Regions from separate parts of the Desertibacillus haloalkaliphilus genome, predicted to be linked through region 2. Evidence: predicted binding sites of a transcription regulator. Region 2 holds the regulator's gene; the other holds the start of a gene.
The links. The regulator LexA, encoded in region 2, represses DNA repair genes until DNA is damaged. The targets are predictions, from matches to a motif close to CGAACATATGTTCG.

Region 1: the regulator LexA is predicted to act here: its motif matches at 1,269-1,282, upstream of parE (DNA topoisomerase IV subunit B).

The regions. Positions count from the first base shown of each region.
Region 1 is NZ_JAHPIV010000004.1:109,210-112,640, reverse strand. Features, by position in the region: gene parE (DNA topoisomerase IV subunit B) at 1-1,191, opposite strand, end outside; gene KH400_RS05835 (CoA-binding protein) at 1,511-1,924, opposite strand; gene KH400_RS05830 (DUF2249 domain-containing protein) at 2,092-2,637, shown strand; gene KH400_RS05825 (heme-copper oxidase family protein) at 2,643-3,431, shown strand, end outside.
Region 2 is NZ_JAHPIV010000010.1:40,856-44,286, forward strand. Features, by position in the region: gene glnA (type I glutamate--ammonia ligase) at 1-956, shown strand, start outside; gene KH400_RS12265 (hypothetical protein) at 1,077-1,238, opposite strand; gene lexA (transcriptional repressor LexA) at 1,418-2,047, opposite strand; gene yneA (cell division suppressor protein YneA) at 2,204-2,509, shown strand; gene KH400_RS12280 (YneB family resolvase-like protein) at 2,533-3,183, shown strand; gene KH400_RS12285 (DUF896 domain-containing protein) at 3,262-3,431, shown strand, end outside.

The DNA of each region.
Region 1 (3,431 bases), on a different contig from region 2:
GGCATCTTCACGTGCCTTGCGCGCAGCTTCGCGGGCTTGTGCTGCTTTTATTGCTTTTTTGACAAGCATCGTACTGATCTCTGGATTTTCTTCAAAGAAAAAGGATAACTTCTCTGAAACGACACCATCAACCGCAGATCTTGCCTCAGGCGTTCCGAGTTTCCCCTTTGTTTGCCCTTCAAATTGGAGCTTCTCTTCGGGAACTCGAATGGAAATAATCGCTGTAAACCCTTCACGAATATCTGACCCATCAAGATTTTTGTCTTTATCTTTTAATAAATTCACTTTTCTTGCGTACTCATTGACTGCTCGTGTCATTGCAGACTTCGCACCAGACTCGTGTGTTCCGCCATCCTTTGTACGAACATTATTAACAAAGGATAGAACGTTATCGGTGTAACCATCGTTAAATTGGAACGCAAATTCAACATCTATTTCGTTTTGTTCCCCGTTGAAAAAAACGACAGGATGAAGGGTTTCTTTGTCTTCATTTAAGTATTCGACAAAGGCTTCAATTCCTGTTTCATAGTGAAAAAGCTCTTTGTTTTCTTTGCCTTTTCGCTCATCATGCAATTCAATTTTTAAACCTTTTAATAAAAATGCAGCTTCACGTAAGCGCTCTGATAAGGTTTCAAAATTATAAACCGTTACACTAAAAATGGTCGTGTCAGGTTTGAAACGGATGGTTGTACCTGTCTTCTTCGTCTTCCCAACCTTTTCTAGTGTCGTGACAGGATGGCCACCATTCTCGAATCGCTGTCGATAAACGTTGCCATCTCGTTTTATTTCGACTTCAAGTGATTCAGATAATGCATTAACGACTGATGCGCCAACACCATGTAAACCACCGCTTGTCGCATAGCCGCCTTGACCAAATTTACCACCTGCATGCAATACAGTAAGGATGACTTCTGGCGTTGGCTTCCCCATTTTATGCATTCCAGTAGGCATACCACGTCCTTCATCACTGACACTAATGCTGTTATCTTTATGGATAGTTACTTTTATAAAATTACCGTATCCCCCTAATGCTTCGTCTACGGCATTGTCTACGATTTCGTAAACGAGGTGGTGCAACCCTTTGCTATCGGTGCTTCCGATATACATTCCTGGGCGTTTCCGTACCGCTTCAAGCCCTTCTAGCACCTGAATGGCATCATCGTTATAGTCAAATTGTTGTTTTGTAGCCACAGTAGAGACCCCTTTCAAACAAACGTACTTGTAGATGTAGCTCAAAAAGATCTTAGAAAAATCATGAATTTCTTTATCGAATTTTTGTTCATTCATGGTTTCTATAGCACCTTTTTGAACTAACTCTCATGAATATATTACCATAAAGGAACATTTGTTTCTATTGTTGTTCGTAGCTGAGTTTTATAGTATCTGCAGTTGCTGTCTTTAATTCATTGTATCTTTATTTTTTTGTTTCGCAACCTTTTTCCTTCATTTCGCGCAAAAGTGACAAAAGCCCCTAACATTTGGCATATATGTTAAGAGCTTTGTTAAACAGTTATTTTGTCAGGGCGTGTTCTACTTTTATACACCGATCCATGATACAAGTGATCTGGTTTTCTTTACAAATTTCATAGGCTTCTTCATGCTCTACTCCTAATTGTGCCCAAAATACGTCTGGTTTTATTTCCGCAGCTTCTTTTGCTACCGCGGGTAAATGCTCACTACGTCGAAAGACATTAACGATATCGACATGACCATCGATTTCTTTAAGAGAAGAAACGGCCTTTTGTCCTAATACTTCATCAACCATTGGATTAACAGGAATAATTTCATACCCTGCAGCCTGCATCGCTTCAGTAACCATATAAGACGTTCGTTCTGGGTTATTTGATAAGCCAACAACGGCAATTCGATTCGCTTTTTTTAGAACTTCCTTAATCTCTTCTCGGCTTGGGTTTTCAAATTCCATGGTAATACACTCCCTCGTTTAAATTGGTTATTTATACCTCTATTGTAAACGATTTCACAAATTGAGCAAAGGAAGTTGCTTGAGATTTGCGTGGTGACAACTGTCACTGCATCTACTGTGGTTATGTACTATTCTTTCAGTAACAAAACACAGAGGAGGTGCTAGTAATGGCAAAAGGGAAAGTGGTGGAGTTAGATGTGCGTGAAGATCTTAAAAATAAGATCGAGCCGTTTCAAAAAATTATGAAAGCTGTTAAATCATTGGAAAAAGATGATACCTTTATCTTACACACAACATTCAAGCCAAAACCATTGCTCTCACTACTTAAGACTAAAGGATTTACAAATGAAGTAGAAAAAATAGACAACAATTATTATGTAACTACCTTTAAAAAGAAGAAAAAGCGTTTCTCTTTCTTTAAGAAAAAAGAAGAAGACGCACAGAAAGGTCAATTATCAGATTCAAGCCATGATCCTAGTATAAGCCTTGGTGATCATTATTATATAGATAATCGTGGTCTAGAGCCACCACAACCAATGATTCGCACGTTATCAAAGCTTGAAAAAATGTCTGACGATGAGACATTAAAGATTAGAAATGATCGTGTACCAGTATTTTTAATTGAAGAATTGGAGCAACTTGGCTATAAGCACTCCCACATTGAGTGTCAGGATGGGTCTGTCGAAATTACGATTGTCAAAAGAGAGGGATAACGATCATGGGAACTGCAGCAAGTGTACAGAACACAACATTGATGACTGACTCTTCCAGGCAAAACTTTTATTTACCATTTTCATTTATGATAACGGGTTTTCTATCATTACTTATTTTTTCGATCCTGCTTTTGTTTGCCGGTGGTCTTTTTCATACGAGCGGAGTGCGACAGGTGTCGACAATCGCAGCCGTTCACTTGTTTGTGTTAGGTTGGGCGACGATGTTTGTCATGGGAGCTGTCTATCAGTTAGTCCCTGTGGTGACTCAAAATGAATTGTTTAGTACGAGATTAGGGATGGTTCATTACTTTTTATATACAGCTGGAAGTATCGGGTTACTGATCGGATTTTTCGAATTTAACACGGTAACGCTAATCATCTCGGGAGCCCTAGTGATTATTGGGACACTCTTATTTATTAGTAATATTTTACTGACCATTTTTAAGACGAGGGCATGGAATCCAATTCTTTTTGCAATGTATAGTGCACTCTTTTATTTATTGTTAACGATTATTTTCGGATTTTTGATGGTTATCAATTTTCAATATCCACTGTTTGGTGATATCCATTCATCTCTTCTTGCATCGCACATTTGGTTTGGCTTTATTGGCTGGTTCCTCTTTTTAATTATCGGTTACAGCTTCAAAATGTTGCCGATGTTTTACCTGTCACATGGTTATCCGGAGCGTTTGCAAAAGTGGATATTAGTATTACTACACGTCTCACTACTAACGATTACTTCAAGCTTCTTTATGCCTGTTTCATTTAGTCTAACGTGGGTAGGATTGTTCTTA
Region 2 (3,431 bases):
TTAATATTGGACCAGAGCCTGAGTTTTTCTTATTTAAAAATGATGAAAAAGGTGAGCCGACGCTTGAACTTAACGATAAAGGTGGCTACTTTGACTTAGCGCCAACTGATTTGGGTGAAAACTGCCGACGTGATATCGTTCTTGAGCTTGAAGATATGGGTTTTGAAATCGAAGCTTCTCACCATGAGGTTGCTCCGGGCCAACATGAAATTGATTTCAAATATGCGGATGCGATTTCAAGCTGTGATGATATCCAAACGTTTAAGCTGGTTGTAAAGACAATTGCACGTAAGCATGGTCTTCACGCAACATTCATGCCTAAGCCATTATTCGGTGTTAATGGTTCAGGGATGCACTGTAATATGTCATTATTTAAAGGTAAAGAAAATGTTTTCTATGATGAGTCAACAGAAACGCAATTAAGTGAAACTGCGATGCAGTTTTTATCAGGTATTCTAGAGCATGCCCAAGCGTTTACGGCGATCACAAATCCAATTGTTAACTCTTATAAGCGCCTTGTTCCTGGATATGAGGCACCAGTATATGTAGCGTGGTCATTACGTAACCGTAGTCCACTTGTACGTATCCCGAACTCTCGTGGTTTAAGTACACGTGTTGAGGTGCGAAGCCCGGATCCAGCGGCTAACCCTTACTTAGCGATGGCAGCAATGCTAGCAGCTGGTCTTGATGGGATTAAGAAAAAAGCAACACCTCCAAGTGCGACTGATCGCAATATTTATGTGATGAGTAGAGAAGAGCGTGAGGAAGAAGGAATTAAAGACCTTCCAGCAACATTGAAAGAAGCTCTAGATACTCTTTTAAAAGACGAGGTTCTTATTAAGGCTCTTGGCGAACATGCAATCGAGCACTTTGCAGAGGCGAAAGAAATTGAATGGGATATGTTCCGTACGCAAGTTCACCCTTGGGAGCGCGAACAGTATATGCAAACGTATTAATATGGATATTAAGCCCTCGGCACAATGTGTTGAGGGTTTTTTCTACTCTTCATTGTAGTAGAGCTCTTGTATTGATTAGAAGAAAAAGGGTGCTCTAAAACAATTCATAACATTTTCTTATTAATGTTCGGATTCATCGTGATCTTCTTGCTGGTCGACGGGCTTCTCTTTTAAATTTTTGTCCTCTTTAGGTGGTCGGTATTCCCCTAACGGTTGTCGAAAACGAGATGAAATATAGGCGAGTAGGGCTACTCCAAAATAAGCAATTAATCCTTTTAACAATATCATCACCCCCATTAGCACAGTATTCATTTGTAGAGTTGTTTTGTGCTTAAACAGGAATGGATTAGGCACTTGGTGTTACTGTCGTTCAAAGAATAAGCGGGTGAGTATTGATAGGTTTAGTTGAGGAAGGACAAAAAGATACTAGAGTTCCTGAATCTAGTATCTTTTCTATAATGTTAGTGGATGGTACGAAATACCCCGATGACTTTTCCTAATACTTTACAGTCTTTCAAAATAATCGGTTCCATTGTAGTGTTTTCAGGTTGTAGGCGGATGTAATCTTTTTCTTTAAAAAAACGTTTTACAGTTGCTTCATCCTCTTCAGTCATTGCGACAATGATGTCGCCATTTGAAGCTGTTTGTTGTTGGCGGACGATAACCATGTCACCATCATAGATGCCTGCCTCTATCATACTATCTCCTTGAATGATTAGGATAAATACGTTGTCATCAGAGACGAGTCGTTCAGGTAGAGGTAAATATTCTTCTACGTTTTCAATTGCAGTGATGGGTTGTCCAGCGGTTACCTTACCGACAACAGGGACATATGCGGTGTTCGCTTCTGAGATTTCTGTTGCTTCATTCATGGAATCTGGATCGAGTACTTCGATTGCTCGAGGTTTAGTTGGATCGCGACGAATAAGACCTTTCTTTTCTAGACGTGATAAATGCCCATGTACGGTTGAACTTGAAGCTAAACCAACGGCTTCACCAATTTCGCGTACAGATGGTGGGTATCCTTTTGATCGGACTTCATGTTTGATATAATCTAAGATTTCCTGTTGACGCTTTGAGAGTTTTGTCATCTACGACACCTCACTTTACCGAATTTTGTTATAAAAATTATACCATGCGTTAATTACTAATGCAAACATAAGTTCTAAATCTCCTATTGACGAGAACGTATGATCCTCATATACTGAGTATAAGAACAAGTATTCTGGTTTTGAGGTGAGGATAATATGAAAACAAAGAGAAGATGGAGTGGGCAAGAGGTATTTATCATCATTTTATTTGTATTAACGGTTTTATTAATGATTTCTTCTGTAGTTGTATCTGCAAGTGAGCCTGAGATTATTGGTACATTAGATTATGTTGTCCAAGAAGGTGATACGCTTTGGACGATTGCGGACCAGTACAAAAGCAAACATAACTTATCTCGTGAACAATTTATTCATGTAACTGAAAGAGTGAATAACATAGGGAAGGAAGGAACCTACCTGATTCCGGGACAAATCATTGAAATACCAATCCGTGTAAAGAATTGATCAAACGAAAAAGGACTGAGCGTATGAATGCGATCATTTATTGCCGTGTTAGTACCGATAAGGAGGTTCAACAAACTTCCTTGGAAAGACAAAAACAAGAGTTGCAGGAGCTAGCTAAACAGTATAACTTTCATGTTGTTAACGTGATTGAAGAAAAACAGAGTGGATATGATATTGAGCGTGAGGGTATACTCGAAGTTCTTGCTGATTGTCATGAACGTAGAGCAGATGTGTTATTAATTCAAGATGATACAAGGTTAGGCAGAGGGAATACAAAAATTGCCCTACTCCATCAATTGCAAAAATTAGGGATAAAAGTGTATACGATCAATGATCATGGCCAATTACAATTATCTGAAACTGATTCGATGGTGTTAGATATTCTAGCAGTTGTTGAGGACTATCAACGTAAGTTGCATAATTTAAAGATTAGACGAGGAATGAGAAAGGCAGTAGAAAAAGGGTATAAGCCTGAGAAAAATTTAAAAAATATCAATCTTGGTGGGAGGGAACGTAAACAAGTTCCGATTGAAGAGATCGTTCGTCTTCGTGAACGTCAGCTAACATTTCATGACATTGCGGCAACGCTACGTGGGTTTGGGTATCCAGTGTCAAAGGCTACGGTTCATCGTAGGTACCTAGAATATATCGAAAATAAGAGTGATAATAGTTGAAAGAGTAGAAGTGATCATGTAAAGTGATAAAAGGTTATTTGGAAAGAGAGTAGAGTACCCCATAGGAGGTTTAATAGGATGTTATCGAAAGAAAAACTTGCACGAATTAATGAATTAGCGAAGCGTTCGAAAACAACTGGATTAACAAAAGAAGAAACAAAAGAACAACAAAAGCTTCGCCAAGAATATATAAAAGCATTTCGTGGCTCATTTGAAAACCAACTTCATTCTGTTAAAGTGGTTGATGA